3 regions of the Rhabdothermincola salaria genome follow, and region 2 is predicted to be linked to each of the others. Evidence: riboswitches for the same ligand, from Rfam matches in the RefSeq annotation. Region 2 holds a riboswitch; each other region holds the start of a gene.
What was found. Region 2 has a riboswitch for S-adenosylmethionine ahead of LUW87_RS15550 (hypothetical protein). Riboswitches for the same ligand answer to the same signal wherever they lie in the genome.
Positions count from the first base shown of each region.

Region 1: another riboswitch for S-adenosylmethionine. It lies ahead of LUW87_RS08720 (hypothetical protein); the one in region 2 lies ahead of LUW87_RS15550 (hypothetical protein).
Region 3: another riboswitch for S-adenosylmethionine. It lies ahead of LUW87_RS10115 (TY-Chap domain-containing protein); the one in region 2 lies ahead of LUW87_RS15550 (hypothetical protein).

Region 1 is NZ_JAJQXW010000001.1:1,873,578-1,878,880, reverse strand. Features, by position in the region: gene LUW87_RS08735 (ADP-ribosylglycohydrolase family protein) at 1-879, opposite strand, end outside; gene LUW87_RS08730 (hypothetical protein) at 1,059-1,652, opposite strand; gene LUW87_RS08725 (trypsin-like peptidase domain-containing protein) at 1,899-2,087, shown strand; SAM riboswitch class IV at 2,142-2,249, shown strand; gene LUW87_RS08720 (hypothetical protein) at 2,281-3,048, shown strand; gene LUW87_RS08715 (NERD domain-containing protein) at 3,227-4,867, shown strand; gene LUW87_RS08710 (alpha/beta hydrolase) at 4,970-5,303, shown strand, end outside.
Region 2 is NZ_JAJQXW010000004.1:51,669-56,971, forward strand. Features, by position in the region: gene LUW87_RS15530 (hypothetical protein) at 1-157, opposite strand, end outside; gene LUW87_RS15535 (P-loop nucleotide/nucleoside kinase family protein) at 154-744, opposite strand; gene LUW87_RS15540 (hypothetical protein) at 851-1,606, opposite strand; gene LUW87_RS15545 (hypothetical protein) at 1,744-1,995, opposite strand; partial or broken gene LUW87_RS19450 (hypothetical protein) at 2,031-2,306, opposite strand; SAM riboswitch class IV at 2,343-2,449, opposite strand; gene LUW87_RS15550 (hypothetical protein) at 2,546-3,484, opposite strand; SAM riboswitch class I at 3,492-3,582, opposite strand; gene LUW87_RS15555 (TY-Chap domain-containing protein) at 3,648-4,208, opposite strand; SAM riboswitch class IV at 4,237-4,342, opposite strand; gene LUW87_RS15560 (hypothetical protein) at 4,481-5,182, opposite strand; gene LUW87_RS15565 (hypothetical protein) at 5,225-5,303, opposite strand, start outside.
Region 3 is NZ_JAJQXW010000002.1:176,352-181,654, forward strand. Features, by position in the region: gene LUW87_RS10100 (hypothetical protein) at 1-468, shown strand, start outside; gene LUW87_RS10105 (hypothetical protein) at 483-1,157, opposite strand; gene LUW87_RS10110 (hypothetical protein) at 1,823-2,254, shown strand; gene LUW87_RS10115 (TY-Chap domain-containing protein) at 2,325-2,888, opposite strand; SAM riboswitch class IV at 2,926-3,030, opposite strand; gene LUW87_RS10120 (vWA domain-containing protein) at 3,270-4,007, opposite strand; gene LUW87_RS10125 (hypothetical protein) at 4,229-5,059, shown strand; gene LUW87_RS10130 (hypothetical protein) at 5,052-5,303, shown strand, end outside.

The sequences.
Region 1 (5,303 bases), on a different contig from region 2:
GCTGCCGAGCGCCAGTACGTCTCGCCAGTCGGCGGGGATCCCGGATGCTCCCCAGCGGGCACCGGCGAGCTGGCCGGCGATGGCGGCGGTGGTGTCGGCGTCGTCGCCGAGGTTTGCCGCCCGCAACACGGCGTCGGCGAAGTCCTGCGCGCCGGCCACGGCCCAGATGGCCGCCTCGAGGGCGTCGACGCAGTACCCGGTGCCTCGGATCTGCGGAGGCTGCCGGTCCCGCCACGACCCACGGGCCACGGCCTCGATCTCCGGGTGCAATGGACCCCACGACCAGAAGTCGGGGTCGAGGACCTCCTCGGCCGGCATCCCTCCGATGAGAGCGGCCGTCATGGCGCCCAGCACCCGGCAGGCGTCGACGGGGCGGGTTGCGGCGTGCGTGGACCGGCTCGACTCCCCGGAGCGTTCGGCGGCCTCGGCGATGTCGGTGTGCCAGCGGATCGGGACCGGTGCCAGTCGCATGAGAGAGCCGTTGGCAGCGGCGTCCTCGTCAGGCTGGGGGTCGACAGCCTCGCCGGTGCGCTCGAAGCGGCGAAGCTGGCCGGCGACGGTGCCGCCGATGTCGAAGCAGCGACCGTTGGACGCCAGATACCCCTGGTCTCGCCAGAGCACGTAGCGCCGGAGGTGGTCGGCGAGGTCGAGCTCGTCGCAGTCGACGAGCGACTCGGCCATGCACAGCGCCATGGAGGTGTCGTCGGTCCACTCACCTAGCTGGAGCCGGAACGGCCCGCCGCCGACCATGTCCGTAAGTGGCGCGAAGCTCCCGGGGGCCCGGAACTCGACGGTCGTGCCCACCGCATCACCGGCGGCGAGGCCCAGAAGCGCGCCGATGGAACGGTCTTCGCGGCTGTGGCCTTCGATTCGACTCATGGAGCCATTGTCGCCGCAGGTTGGGACACCGAGGAGCCCGGACCAGGCGGTCAGCGCAGGGACCGTGGTTGCCAGGTGCGGAGCGTTCGACGAGCCCCATCGGCCGCCCTGCGTTCGTTCCGCGACTGGTTCCGCCTGGTGGCGGCGCGAAGCGTCCACGTGCTTGGCGTCGTCTCGGTTCAGTCTCCCAGACTGAGCGACACGTTCCAGTTTCGCTCTTCGAGTTCGGTCCGGCTGTAGCTCAGCTCACCGCGCCGCCCGACCTCGATCACGTAGAAGTCTTCGCTCGGCACGTCGACCTCGAACACGACCGTGCAGCCAAGGAACTCGAACATCAGGTCCGCCAGCTCCTCGGGGGACATGTCGTCGCTGTCGTCATCGCTGCGTCCGTCGCCCCTTTCCTCGGTGGCGTTGTCGCCGAAGTACTCGTCGATGACGATGTTGGCGCTGGTTCCTGAGGCGACGATCTCGCCGGAACCGTTGCGGACGGTCACGTTCATCCCGGGCCCGAAGTCCGAGTAGCCCCCGGTGCCGCTACAGGTCTCGGGACCTCCCCGGATGCTGTCCGTGTCCGACAAGGCGAACTCGCCCGTCAGGGTCAGCCCGTCGTCTTCGCTGGCCACAACGAGGGCGAGGGCCAAGGCGCCCAAGCTGACGACCGCTGCGGCCACGATGCCACCGATGACGAGAGGTCGTCGGCGTGTCTCGTCGGCCTGGTTGATCGCCGGCGGCGAGAGGTGGCCCTCCGCGTCTGGCGCCTCGGCGGGGGGCATCCGCTGCGATGCGGCAACGGGTACCTCGTCGTCAGGTCCGTACCACTTGCCGTCGGGGCCTTGCCGCCATCCGTCCGCCGGGGGTGGTGTGTCGCTCATGTTGTCTTCCGCCTTCTGTCGCCCGACGACGACACTGGGAGCTGACCGCCGTCAGCTGCTTTGGTCGTCGACGTGTGACAACGACCCCGCGCCGTCAGAGTACGCGGCGTCGCCGACGCAGGCCGTCCAACCCCGTAGTTCCGAGTGATGCGCACCACCGCCCGAGTCGAGCCGGGCAACTCGGGCGGTCCGCTCCTCGACGCGAACGGAGACGTGGTTGGTGTCGTGTTCGCCATCGAGACGGAAACGGGGTACTCGCTGGTGATCCCCATCGGTGTCGTCAAGAGCCTCGTGGCGAACCCGGTCCAGTTCCGACCGGTCGTTGCGTGTGAGTGACGGATCGGCGGCCCCCACGGGCGCTGTCTCACCCCCTGCGTAGGGTGAGAAGTGGCTCAAGAGCGGACGACGACTCGGGTACTCGGCCCGTCGTCCCGGCAACCGTCCACCAGCGGTGCCCCGAGGGAAGAGCCGGCCCCATCCACACGGCAAAGGTGGGACGCCTCGGCGGTGTCCCGGAGGAGGACACCCGATGCACCCCCACGAGTCCAACGCCCCCGAGATCGAGTGGGTGTTCGGCTGCAACACCGTCCTCGGCTACGTCGCCGCCGGCCAACGCCACTCCCGGTTCAACGGCCATCGCGTGCCCTATCGACCGGATCCCGACCTCACCCGCGGCGCCCGTTGGTGCTCGACGGACTGGCTGACCATCGACCGGGGCCAACGTGGCTTTGCCGCCCGGGATCAGGCCGGGCTCTCTCGAATGGGCATGTTCGTCACCGGTCAGGTGGACGGCGGCCTCGTCGTGGTCGTCGACGACGAGGACCTCGGACGAGCCGTCGTGGCGGTCCGCGCTCTTGTCGACTCGAGCGCACGCCGCGGCGACGGCCCGACGGAGTGGTCGATGGCCCTGGTGCGCGCCACCGGTCGGACTCGGCCGGCGCTACGGCTCGGCGTCACCCGCGACGACGATGCCATCGAGCGCGCTCTCGCTCATCTGACCAGGGAGGTGCCGGTGGAGTGGGCCTTCTGGTTCGCCAGCGGCATGGGCGACCTCCCCGACGTCGGCAAGCTCCTCCACCCGGACGGGACCACCTGGGCCCAGCCCGAGGGCGCGATCTACCTGGAGTCCGAACCCGTGCCGGTCCGGCTCGTCGAGCTGGCGGCCATCCACGGCAACGGCCTCGCGAGCACCGGACCCTCACCGATCATCCGGATCGACGACGAGTCGTGGCGACCCCTCGAGGACGACGAGCTCACCACCGACCACGACCTCAGCCCCTGGCTGCAGCCGGATTGAGTCCGCGAGGGATCCGACCGCTTCGACGGAGGGAGGACAGCTTGGTGCCCGGCGCGAGCGGTCGCCCCCTGCGGTCGTTGGGCGTGGCAGGCTCGCTGACGCCCCGCCCTGGACCAGCGGCGAGGACGGAAAGCGGCGGAGCGACGGCCACCGGCAGTCGAGAAGGGCAGTCACCACGATGGGCACTCTGATCCCCGAGGACTTCGACCTCGACACGCTGGCCAACGACGCCGAGCGGGTGGTCGTGCGAGCCCTCGTTGACGGCCTGTTCGACAGCTGGCTCGTCATCCCCGACGTCGGCCTGCACACGAAAGCCAAGGACCACCAGAGCGACATCGTGCTCGTCCACCCCGAGATGGGCGTCGTGTTGCTGGAGGTGAAGGGCCACCGCATGGCCATCCGCCAGGGCCAGTGGGTCGGCCAGGAGGGCACGCCCCTCAAGCCCCAGCCCGTCGCCCAGGCCAAGGACAACGCCTACGCCCTGCGCCGCCGCATCCGCAAGGAGGTCGACGGCCTCGACCACCTCGAGGTCGAGTACGGCATCGCCCTGCCCAACACCCGCGCCGTCGACGGCAACCTCCCCACCGACGTCGACCCGGCCCAGGTGCTCGTCTCGGAGAACCTGGCCGGTGGCGGTGCCGTCACCGACGCCGTCGAGCACCTGGCCCTGCTGCGGCGCTGGTCCACGCCGCTCACCCAAACCCAGCTCGAGGGCATCGTCGCCCTGCTGCGCCCCGACGTCGACTTCGCCTGGGACCCCGAAGCCCGCACCACCGCCACCCGCGAACGCCTCCGTGAGCTCTGCGAGACCCAGGTCGGTGCCCTCGTCCCCCTCATGGCCAACCGCCGGGTGGTCGTCACCGGCGGCGCCGGCACCGGCAAGACCCGCCTGGCCGTCGGCTGGGCCTGGCGGGCGTGGAACGAGGGCGACCGGGTGCTGCTCACCTGCTTCAACGAACCCCTCGCCCGCTGCATGGCCGACGAGATGTGTGGCTCCGACGGCGAACCGGTCGAGGACCTCGACACCGGGGCCTTCCTGCGCTTCTCCCTCGGCCTGCCCGGCATGCCCCGCCTCACCATCCCCGACGACGCCGACGCCTTCTGGTGGGACAACGTGGCCGTCGGCCACCTCCACAAGCACTGGCCCCTCGTCGGTGCCGCCTACGACACGATCGTCGTCGACGAGGCCCAGGACTTCAGCCCCGCCTGGCTGGCCCAGCTGGCCGCCCTCCTCGACCCCGACGGCCGGCGCCGCATGCTGCTGCTCGCCGATGAGGAGCAAGCCCTCTTCGACCGGGGCTTCGTCATCCCCCACCCCGACGACGGCTGGGTGCGCGCCGAGCTGCTGAACAACTGCCGCAACGCCCTGCCCATCGCCCGCATCCTGCGCTACAAGCTCGGCGGCGCCCCCGCCCCGGCGGCCAGCCCCGACGGCCTCGGGGTGCACTGGCGCCCCGCCGCGGACCTCGACGCCGTGGTCGCCGCCGTCGGCGCCGAGCTCAGCCGCCTCATCGACGACGAGGGCCGCGACCCCGCCGGTATCTGCGTGGGCACCTTCCACACCGACGTGCGCCAGGCCCTGCGTCGCGCCCTCGACCTCGTGGCCCACGACGAGCGCCTCGACCCCGACGAGGTGGTGTGCGAGAACGTCCACCGCCTCAAGGGCCTCGAGTTCGACACCCTGATCCTCGCCGGTCCCGACGACGAGGACGACCTCATGGTCCTCTACGTCGGCGTCAGCCGCGCCGTCACCGAGCTCGTCGTCGTCGGCCCCGAACCCCTCGCCGACCGCCTCGGCCTCCGCCCCCGCCCGGTCTGACCGCAGGCGCCCCTCCGAGAGGGTGGGCCCGAACCTCACGCGGCCACGACCTACCCTGGCCCTGCCCGGCGGGGGACCGCGGCAGAGAGACGAGGACGTCACATGCGACAGCACCGCGCACCACGACCGAGTGCGGTGGTGCTCCTCCTGGCCGCCCTCGCCCTGCTCGCCGCCTCGTGCACGTCCGACGACACCGCCACGTCCGAGAACAGCGACAGCAACCGCACTGGTGGCGCCAACAGCGTCGCCGTCGCCGCCCTTCCGGGCTCGGACACCTCGCTCTCGTGGGCCGACTGCCTGGACCCCGACGACGAGCCCGATCCCGGCGACGTGGTCTGCACCACCATCGAGGCCCCCATCGACTACGACGACCCCGACGGCGAGACGCTGCGCCTGGCCGTCGAGGTCGTGCCCGCCACCGAGCCCGACCCCATCG
Region 2 (5,303 bases):
CGGCTTCGGTGCGTCGGTACCCTTCCATTCGCCCGGCGCCAGCTTTCAGCTTTCGAAAGTGCACGATCCGAGGATCCTCGGTAAGGATGGCGGTGACCGTGTCCTTCCCAGTGGCGGGCGGCCCATAGAGGATCAAGCCCTTGGGTAGTGCGCTCATCGGACAAGCCCCCACGCCTGCAGAAGGCTGGCCGCATGGTCGACGATCGTCCCTTCGCCGTCGAGGGAGTTGTCGAACACGTCGTGCGGTCCTTCAGGTCGGAAGGAGAGGTCGATGGCGGCACGGTAGGCGTCCCAGTTGGCGAGTTTCCAGCGGTCCCGGCCGGCACCGCGATGGGTGAGCCGTCGGCGCATCGTGTCGAGGTCCGCGTGGACCCATACCAGATGGACACTGATCCCATCGAGCTCTCTGCGATCATCCATCCAGTCGTAGAAATCTGGATCGCGAAGCTCCCTAAGGAACGGTGCGGTGACCACCAAGCTGGCGCCGAGATCGAGGACCTCGTTCACCGTGTCGAGCAGGATCCGATACTCAAGGGGGCGAATCTTCTCCAGGTAGATGTCGGTCTGTCGGTCATCTGGGTCGCCGCAAAGTAGAGCGGCATGCTCCTCGACAAGTGGCCGGGTGAGCGTGTCCTTGTCAATGAGCGCCCATCTGGTGCGCGATGCCAAGACTTTCGCCAGTTCCGTCTTCCCCGACCCCGCGTAGCCTCCGACCAGTATCAGCGTCGTCGTCTCGTTCCTCACTCCGCTCCCTCACCAGCCTGCCAGCAAGTGACGGCACGTCTGCGTCAAACGGAAGCCCCGCATCGCCAGTTCAGTCCTCATGCTAGCCAACTGAATCGGGCAGCCTCTACTCCCCGGGAGGGGCCTCAATACGAAGGGACACTCGCTCACCGACCGACTCGACGTGCGGGGAACCTCCGGCGCTTCGCTGCAGAGATGGTGTGGAGTTGCCCCGCTTTGGTGGACACCTGATTCTGGGGGAGACCCTGGAGGAAGTCTCGGCCACTGGATCGGACACCGTGACGATCAGCCCGGCGGAAAGGTCGATCTCCTCCCCGAACCGTCCAGCGACCGCGTCCTCGACTGCGGCTTCCGCCGCGACCTCAGAATTCGAACGCAGATCACCGTCGGAGATCTCCCGGTCCTCCGAGGACGGGGAGTCACCCGAGAACTCACAGTCAACTGTTCGCCAGGACCCGTCCTCGTAGACGTAGGGTTCGAAACCGCCGCCGTCGTCGAACGGCTCGCCATCGAACAGAAACTCGATGGCGACCTCCCCGGTCGTTTCGGTCACCTCGCGAGTGAGGACCTCGCCGACCTCCGCCTCCGAGAGGTCAATACCGAAGCCCTCGGCCATCGCAAACGCCACCGTCATCTCTGCGTTGAAGTCCGCCCGCGAGAGGGAATCCCGGCACTCCTCGGTCAACCGCCCGTACAACACGCCGAAGTCTTGCGCGACAACTGCCGCGGCGACCTTCTCCCCTGCAGCCTGAAGACCAGCTCCGTCAGCCGACTCACCGCCGCCATCCCCTCCACCGCAGGCAGCCACCACGAGACCACCTGCCAACAGAGCTGCTGTCACCGCACGACGCGCCACCGCCATCACACCTCGCCTGGTGTCTCGACCTCTCGGGTCGCACATTGGTCTATCAGCCAACGTGCCAATTCGGGTCGTTCGTCGTTGGTGGTGCCCCCGTCGTTGGACACCGGATTCTCAAGGAATGGTCAGATGACCCCGGGCTAGGTGTCGAGGGCTTCCAGGACGCCGTCCTCCCAGGCCCACACCTGGCAGGCAGTCGGGAAGGTCTCGACCTCGAGTGGCACCTCACCGGGACGGTAGACCTCGATGAGGGTGCTGAGCAGGGAGTGGGCCGAGCGTGCGATGGCGTCAGCCCCGCCAACGTCTTGCCACCAGTGCCGGGCGATGTCGGGCTTGTCGTCCCAGTCGGGGGGCCGTAGGGAGGGGTCCTCAGCAAGGTTGGGGGCGTCCACCCGAGGCGGGCGAGGTGGTCGTGCTGCGCGTGGGTCAGCGCCCAGGGGGTACCGGTCAGGTAGGTGTTGGAGACCGCTTCGAGGTGCGCGCCGACCTCGGTGACGATGCACTGCACGAACACCTCGGGTCGCCCTACGGGGGCGATGATCACCACCCACGCCCCGTCGGCCTGCAGCTGGCCGAGAAGCGCCTCCAGCCGGTCGAGGAGGTTCTCGCCGGACTCCTGGGCGCTGAGCGGGAACCGCCCTTGAAGTGGGCGCGGGCTGGGTAGCTCTCGGGGGTCGTCGAGCGGGGAAGCTGACGTGGCCATGGTGTCCTCCAAGGATGTTCGTGGGCACCGAGGGCTGTGCCACCTTTGCCGATTACCCGACCAGCTCTTACCTCGGAGCACCGCTGGTGGACGGTTGCTGGGGTGCAGGCCGAGTACCTACAGGCGCACCCACTCGTTGAAGCGCCTGGTGCGAAACAGCCTCCGTAGCAACGCACGAGGCGTCCGAGGAACGCGGGCAAGGCTCCGACCAAGCGACCGGGGGGATGCGCCGCTCACCGTCAGCGAAAGGCCGTCGAATCGAACTCGATGCGGGAGGAGATGCCGCTCGGTTCGATGTCGACCCAGCCCACTCCGTCTACCAGGCGGGGCATGCCGGCCGACGGCGGTTGCTCGATGAGACCGGCGGAGCCGAGGGCGCCGAAGAGCCCGTTGGCGTCCCAGCCGGGGGCGTTGTCGAGCACCCACGCCATGGCGAAGCCTCGGGTGATCGGGATGAAGTGCAGGAAATGCACGACCGTTCTGGCCGTGTCCCCGTCGAAGCGCAGAGGGCGCCGGCCCGACCGGTTGGCCGGGTAGCCCGCCGGGCGGTTCACCAGGTAGCCGTTCTCGTCGGTCTCGTAGTGGCGGCCGCCGTCGGTGACCACGATGCGCTGGTGGGCTGGCGGTAGGTCGCTCTCTTCGACCGGCACCCCAGGGACGAGGGTGATCTCGCACTGGGGTGCGTCGAGGGTGAGGCCCGGCTCGACGTCGGCGCGCTCGGCGACCAGGGAGATGACCCGTGCCTCGGCCCCGGCGAGGGTCTCGAGCAGGCGGACGGCGACCCGGGCCTGCAGGATCGTCGCCGAGGAGCCCTCCAACTCCCCGAGCCAGTCGGCCGCGCTCTGGGGACCAACGACCTCGCACTCCCCGACCTGCAGCTCGATCTCGAAGCTGGAACCGGAGTCGTCGACGACCCAGCCGTCGGCTTCGACGTCGATGCCCTTCGCCCCGAGATGCAGGAGCCCAAGAGCGAACCTGACCATGTCTCTCGGGTCGTCGTCGAGGTGCACAAAGCTGCCTTCGCGGCGCTCCCACCCGTCCCGGTAGGTGCCGTCCTCGATGGGCTCGATCTTGGGGCTGAGCTTCACGAGCCGGTCGATCTGGGTGACGAGAGCATCGAGGTCGGTGACCTTCACCATGGCGCGGGCAGTGACGGAGTACGGGCTGGGGTTCGACATGGTGTCCTCCTCATCGGTCCTGGCGGTGGCACCGTGCGCCGAGGCGTCGGTTGCCCGACCGTCACAGGGCCAGGCCCCTCAGGTCGTCAAGATGAGATGCAAAGCCAGCGCATGACTGCGTCGGATAGGTGCCGCACAGTCGCCGGCGGAGTGTGGGTGGGTGTCACTCGAGGCTGTCGATGTACCCGCCGAAGGGTTCGGTGGGGTCGTCCACCCACTCCCACTCCTGGCAGTCGGCGGGAAAGACGGTCACCGACACCGGTTCGTCGGCCGTGAGCCCGTACACGCCGATCAGCGTCGACAACAGCTGATCGGCGGTGGCATCGAGATGATGCGGGCCCGGCTCCTCGATCCACCAGTTCTCGGGTGCGCCGTCGTGTTCGTCGGGATCCAGGGGCGGCTGCCAGCCCCGCCGGGTGAGCTCGTCGATCTGGTCGCCGCTGAGCTCGAGACCTACGGGTTCGAGGTAGCGGTGGCCGACGGCTTCGACGTGGGCACCTACTGGGGTGAGCAGGGCCTGGGTGTAGTGGCGCTCTAGGAAGGTGCGCTCGAGGATCACGCAGTGCGAGCCGCGTCCCACGAGGTCGGCGAACTTGCGCACCAAGGCGCAACGGAAGGCGTCGACCCCGCCGCCCCCGCTGATGCTGACGAGGAACGATTCGCTGACGGGAGCGCGCTGGTCGGCGTCGGCCTCGCCGAGGAAGCCGTGGGGGTCGGTGTGCATCGAGGGTCCTCTCTGGGACACCTCGGGTGTCCCACCTTTGCCGTGACAGGGGCCGGCTCTTCCCTCGGGGCACCGTTGGTGGACGGTTGCCGGGACGACAGGCCGAGTACCTCTCACGCCGTCCGCTCTTGAGCCACCTCTCACACTACAAAGGGGGTGTGACACTTCCGCCGGACCGTGGCAGGAGGGTTCTGCTAGGCACCCGCGCCGCCGCGCCCCCGGCATCACCCAGGCTTCGCACCACTCCTCGTAGTGCTGCAGGGCCTAGGAAGTCATGGCGACGGGGACTCGGCCACCTTTTCGAGATGCGCGTTCAGGACCCACCACTCGATCGGCCATGGTTGCTCCCGGTCCAGATGCTGGTCTTCTCGGGGGTACCGGCCAGCGGAGACGATGACCCCGCGAAGGGACTTGCCCTGCGCCATGTCGGTCTTGGCGAGGAGGTTGAGGTAGTCGATCACCTGCCCGACCGTGCCCGATGGGCTGCTCAGCTCGAACTCGACGACGACCAGGCCTGTCCACCGGCCAGCGGAGCCCCTCTCCTTGAGGAGCAGATCGATGCGCTGCTTGCGACCAGGAATGCTGAACTCGACCTGGGGACTGTCGCAGTGAACGAATGGCCCGGGTCGGCCTACCCGACTGAGGACCCAGCGCCGAAGGTCGTTCTCGCTGGGCACAAGAAGACCGACGTCGGCGAACGGCACTTTGGCGAACCGGACCCAGCAGTCTGGAGTCAGGGTCGGATCTGACAGCGGCCGATCGGTCTCGAGCCCGGCCGCTGCCGCTGCGCGCGCAAGCTCCTCACGGAGCTTGGGCGACATCACCTTGTTGCCCCCTGCCCGAATGAGGCTCGACACCTTCCGCACGGTGCTGCATGAGCTGTCGGCCACGTCACCCCAGGGTTCTGGGAGCGATACCGCCAGGTCCTGCATGTAATCGACGAGGGACGGCCGAACTGGGGCGTCTTCGTTCATGGGAGGGAGTCTAGGAATGGGCATCTGCAGGGATCAGCGAGGTCACCAGATCGTCACGACGTCGATGCCCGGGACCTGGTGTCCGACCCACTCACCCAGAACCGTCTCCAACAGGTTCACG
Region 3 (5,303 bases), on a different contig from region 2:
CGGCCACAATGGCATTCCGTGCACTATGCCCCCGGTAGCAGACGTGGCGAGACCATTTACCACAAGGCCAAGACGGTCGGCGAAGTGCGCATCTATGACAAGTCGGCACAAGCAGGACTATCTGAGCCGACGGTGCGCTTCGAGGCCAGCCTCAAACGGCGCCCACTGAAGAAGCACGGCCTCGACACCCTAGGGAACCTGTCAGAAGCAAGACTGCGCGCCGCCTTTGATGATCTCATGACACCGTTCTACCCCGGTACCACGCCCATCCTGGGACTCAATGACCTACTAGAAGAAGGAGTGAAGACCCGACACCTCGCTGAGGCAATCGGCGCACGACTCCTGAAGGAGTGCGGGCTCGATCCCGGCTATCCAGACGCCCGGGTGCGACAGCACCGCAAGATCTGGAACCAGCTCGGTCTGGCGTCGACCGATGAGCTCCACCAGCTGGGTGGTCTGGCGCCATGACGAGCATGCAGCACTCAGACGATGGCCCGACACCGGCCGGCAGTGAGCAACTCGCTGAGGCGGAGTCCCCGCTCAGCCCTAGGCACGGCGCCAGCCATGCGCCACGCACCCGGCCGAGTAGTGGGACCCACCGCCCAGCCAGCCACCACCCGGCTGCCATCGTTGCCTTCCACGGCCGTCCACCAAGAGGCGACTATCAGCAGGATGCTCTCTACGCCGCCGAGCAAGAAGCTGAGATGGACATGTGGGACATCTGGTGGGCCGAAGAAGCTCATCGCCAGGCCGGATGGGACCTGGACCTCAACCTCGATCATCATCCCCACATCGCCAACCTCACCTCGGCAGTCGCCGAGCAACTCGCCCATTGGGCACTGGACCTCTGGAGCGGACCGCCCTTGCCTTCTCCTCCCTCTTGGCCTCCTCGGTCGAACCCTCGCCTCACCCTGGTGTTCGACCTCCCCTGTGACAGTGAACTCGCCGGCCTCCACCGAGGGACAGATGGGACTATTCATCTCGACGCTGACGGCTTCATCCACCCCTGGGTCGTTCTTCACGAACTGGCTCACTTCCTTACTGCGGGCACGTGGGACGCCATGGTGGACGGAGCCCACGGTCCGAGGTTCGCCGCCGTGTTGGTCGATCTCGTCGGTCTGACCGACGGGCGGGAGGCCGCCGAAGTGCTCCTCCATTGGTTCGATGTCTATGACGTTGAGGTCGACCCCTGCTGGTACAACCCCCAGTGCTGGTGTCCGCTCGATCCGATCGCGGCCCGGGCCCGACTGGAGGGGTCGCCACGGTGAATGTGTAGAGGGTCTGAAGTATCTTCAGACCGGTAGGACAACGCCGGAAAGCGCGGCACCTGGCCCCATCGGCTTGATATCGGCGACGGATTTTGCGGCACGAAGTTCGTCCCAGAAGCGCTGTGACCAGGTATTCCACGCGGAGGGATCAACTTCAGACCCCGGCACCAGGGCGCAGGGAGCGACACGTCGGCATCCAGTGGCGATCGCTGTCCAAACGATCCTCGACGGTCGTTACCTCTGGCTGCCACGTCACTCCTACGCAAGTCACCTACGGGGGACAGCAACAAGGGGGTCGTGGACATCAAGACCTGGTGGGTATGGTGAGCCCCGCCGGCGGATTTCCTGCTCGGTGATCGGCGGGGAGTTGTTGGACCCGCTGGTAGCTCACCCCGGGGTGCACTCAGATGCGGGGCAGCGGCAGCATGTTTGACATTGGGCGGATCTACAGGCGCCCCCCCTCGGTGACAAGCTACAGGGGCCGAAGCAGATGAGGGGTTGGGCCCCTGCGTTTCGTTGAGCTCACACCTGCCCGGAAAAATGGGGATTCATAGATGCCGAATTTTGTCGTGGAATGCTCCTTCTACCTCAACATCTTCCTGGCGGGATTGGGTACTGACGACGTGGACCAGTACGGGGTGGACGAGTTCTTTCCATACGCTGCGGAGACTGACTGGGTCATGAACGGGTTCGATGTCCTGGGTGAGACCACGGACCCAGTTGGCACCGACCTGTCCGGCCCGTCCGGTCCAGAGCCCCGTGCCTCCACGCTGGTCGACCGGATGCGGGATCCGTCTCCAGAGGAGTTCGACGCTTTCGGCGAGTGGGGTGGAGTCGTTGTGGGCTGCTGGGGCACGTGCAAGGCCGTCGTTAGCGCACCTTCCGAAGCGGCCATCACCGACCAGGTCGTTCAGTCGGAGCTTCCGAAGGAATTCTTTGCCGGCGATCTTCCGCACTTGACCGTCGGGCTCGACCCCAACGTTTGACCCGTTGGGCCTCCCAACGACCCATCACAGGTGGTCACCTGGTTCTGGGGCGGGGTCGGATGACCTTGAGTTAGGTGTCGAGAGCTTCCAGGACGCCGTCCTCCCAGGCCCACACCTGGCAGGCAGCCGGGAAGGTCTCGACCTCGAGTGGCACCTCACCGGGGCGGTAGACCTCGATGAGGGTGGTGAGCAGGAGGTGGGCCGAGCGTGTGATGGCGTCAGCCCCTCCAATGTCTTGCCACCAGTGCCGGGCGATGTCGGGGGCGTCGTCCCAGTCGGGGGGACGTAGGGAGGGGTCCTCGGCCAGGTTGGGGGGCGTCCACCCAAGGCGTACGAGGTTCTCGTGCTGCGCAGGGGTCAGCGCCCAGGGTGTGCCGGTGAGGTAGGTGTTGGAGACCGCTTCGAGGTGCACGCCGACCTCGGTGACGATGCACTGCACGAACACCTCGGGTCGCCCTTCGGGGGCGATGATCGCCACCCACGCCCCGTCGGCCTGCAGCTGGGCGAGGAGGGCCTCCAGGCGGTCGAGGAGGTTCTCGCCGGGCTTGTGGGCAGTGAGCGGGAACCGCCCTTCCTGTGGGGGCGGGCTGGGTAGCTCTCGGGGGTCGTCGAGAGGGGACGCTGACGTGGCCATGGGTGTCCTCAGAAGATGCTCGTGGGCACCTACGGCGGTGCCACCTTTGCCGGTTGCCCGGCCAGCTCTTACCTCGGAGCACCGCTAGTGGACGGTTGCTGGGGTGCAGGCCAAGTACCTACATGCGCACCCACTCTTGAGCTGCGGAGAGCATATCGGAGTGTTGATGCCGGCGGTCGTCCCTGGTCCTGTCCGGCTGATGCCGCTGCAAGCAATGACGCTTCATCTCGCTACCGCCGTGAGAACGAGCACGCCCCTAACCGGAAATCCATGGCCTGTCACCTCTTGCGCAGCGGGGTGGCTGCTCCGAACCCGGCCGCCGCGATCGGCTACGGGTGCCGGGCGGTGGGCCGCCACACCCACCACCCGGGCCTGCCTTCGTCAGGATGACCGGCGGCGGCGCTCCTGGCGCTTGCGCTCGACTTCGGCCGGCTTGTCCCCCTCGAAGAAGTCCCCGGTGTCAATGGCCTGCTTGGCGCGATTCTTGCGACGCAGTGCCGACGTGGACTTCGACATCGACTCGAACGCCGCCTCTGCACCGGCACCATCCGGGGCGAACGCCTGCACCGATCTGGCGTCGTATCCGATGCCGCGTGCCTCGCCGTAGGCATCGAGGCCGGCGCCGAGGAAGGCGAACGTCCAGCCCTCTTCCATACGCTGGCCGACGAGTCGGCCCACGGTGTCGAGGGTGTACTCCCGGGACTGGTTCTCCTCGCCGTCAGTGATGGTCACCACGAGGATGCGTTCGGCGGGTTGGTCGAGGGTGCGGAGGTGCTCGGCGCGCACCGCTGCACGCACAAGGATACGACCGGTGGCGTCGAGCAGTGGGGTGCCGCCCCGGGGCGCGAACGTGCGCTCGTCGAGGGGTACGACCTCGCTGATGGGCACTGCATCGGCCACGACTTCCTCGGGGTCCTGGCTGTCGAACAGCACGAGGGTCATGCGAGCGTCGGGTCCCTCGGCCTTCTGCTCGCTGAGGAGTCGGTTGAAGCCGCCGATGACGTCGCGGACCATGGTCGACATCGACCCCGACCGGTCGATCAGCACGTAGAGGTGCGCTGTCGGGGTGTCCTCGGCGTTGACGGGGTCGGCATCGGAAGGGCTCAGGTTGTCGTTCATGTGGGAACTAACGACAGATGGGTCATGCGATGTGCGCGAGCTCTGGTAATCACCCTGAACGAAGCTGCTTGGGTTGGAACGCTGCTCCCGCTCCGGGTGGGCCCCGGCGAAGCGCCCCGATGAACTCGGGTCCGTCACGCCCTCTTCGACGCGACATGAGGAGTCGTCGGGCCGGCTAAGCACCGCTGGATGTCACCGACGTCTGCCATGATCCATGCAACATGTCGGCGGAGACCGCCTCACGGCACCCCTGCGCAGAGCAGATCTCAGCGATCGAGGCCTGGTTCGGCGAGCCCGATGCCGACCGGGGCCCGTCCCACGTCGCCCGGCTGGTGCTTCGTCCGCACGACTTAGCAGGGGCGCCATTGATGGTGGAGGCGCTGGTGGCGGAGGCTAGGGAGGCGATGCTTGGTGCCGGCCGGCGCCGCAACGAGCCTTGGCCGAGTCTCAACGTGGCTGCTTATGCCACGCTCACCATGCGGCGCATGGTTCCCAAGCTTCTCGACCTCGGTCGTCCGAAGCGTGTGTCGCTGTGGGACGATCCCGATGACGAGGATCTGACCAACCACTATCTCGCCCGCACCGCGGAACTTGTCGAGCGCAGCGAGCGCCTGGGCACTACCGGTGACGCTCTCCGTGCGGCGATGGAGCCGTTAGCGCCGGAAGGCCCCAACGACGGGTGGGTGCTCGGCGCAGCGTTGACGTTCCTCACCGTGCGCCTCGACGCTGCGCCGCTACCCACAGGGGTGCCGGTCCCCAAGACTGGCGCCACCGAGGAACAGGCCGCGCTGTGGCCGGCGTTGTGGTTCGCTGGACGCCGCGACGGCTACTTCGACCACTGCGCTGGCGAGGTGAGCCCCGACGCGGTGCGGCGACGCCGCCAACGTGCCGGCAAGCGGGTGTTGGCGCTGTTCGAGGGGGCGTGCATGGTGCAGCATCCCGACCTCGTGGCTCGCCGCAAGGCACTGGCGGAACCCCTCGCGTCGAACGTTGCCCGGTCGGCACAGACCCGTGGGGTGGGCTCGACGCGTCGAGGGGGGCGGCGTGGCTGAACCGGTGTGGTCTGAGGGCCTCGTCACCCGCACCGACCTCGATGGCACGCTGCTGGTCATCGGCCATGCCTGGGGCCCCGCGGGATATGCCGAGATTGAGTTGGCGCCGTCCGTGTTCGTTGCGGTCGACACTGCTGAGTCGAATCAACTCAGCAGCATCCGCGTCGAGCCCGCCGCCGACCGCGATCGCGCCGGTGAGGTGCTCGATGCCCTCGTGGGGGCCGAGCGTTCGGAGTTGCTGTTG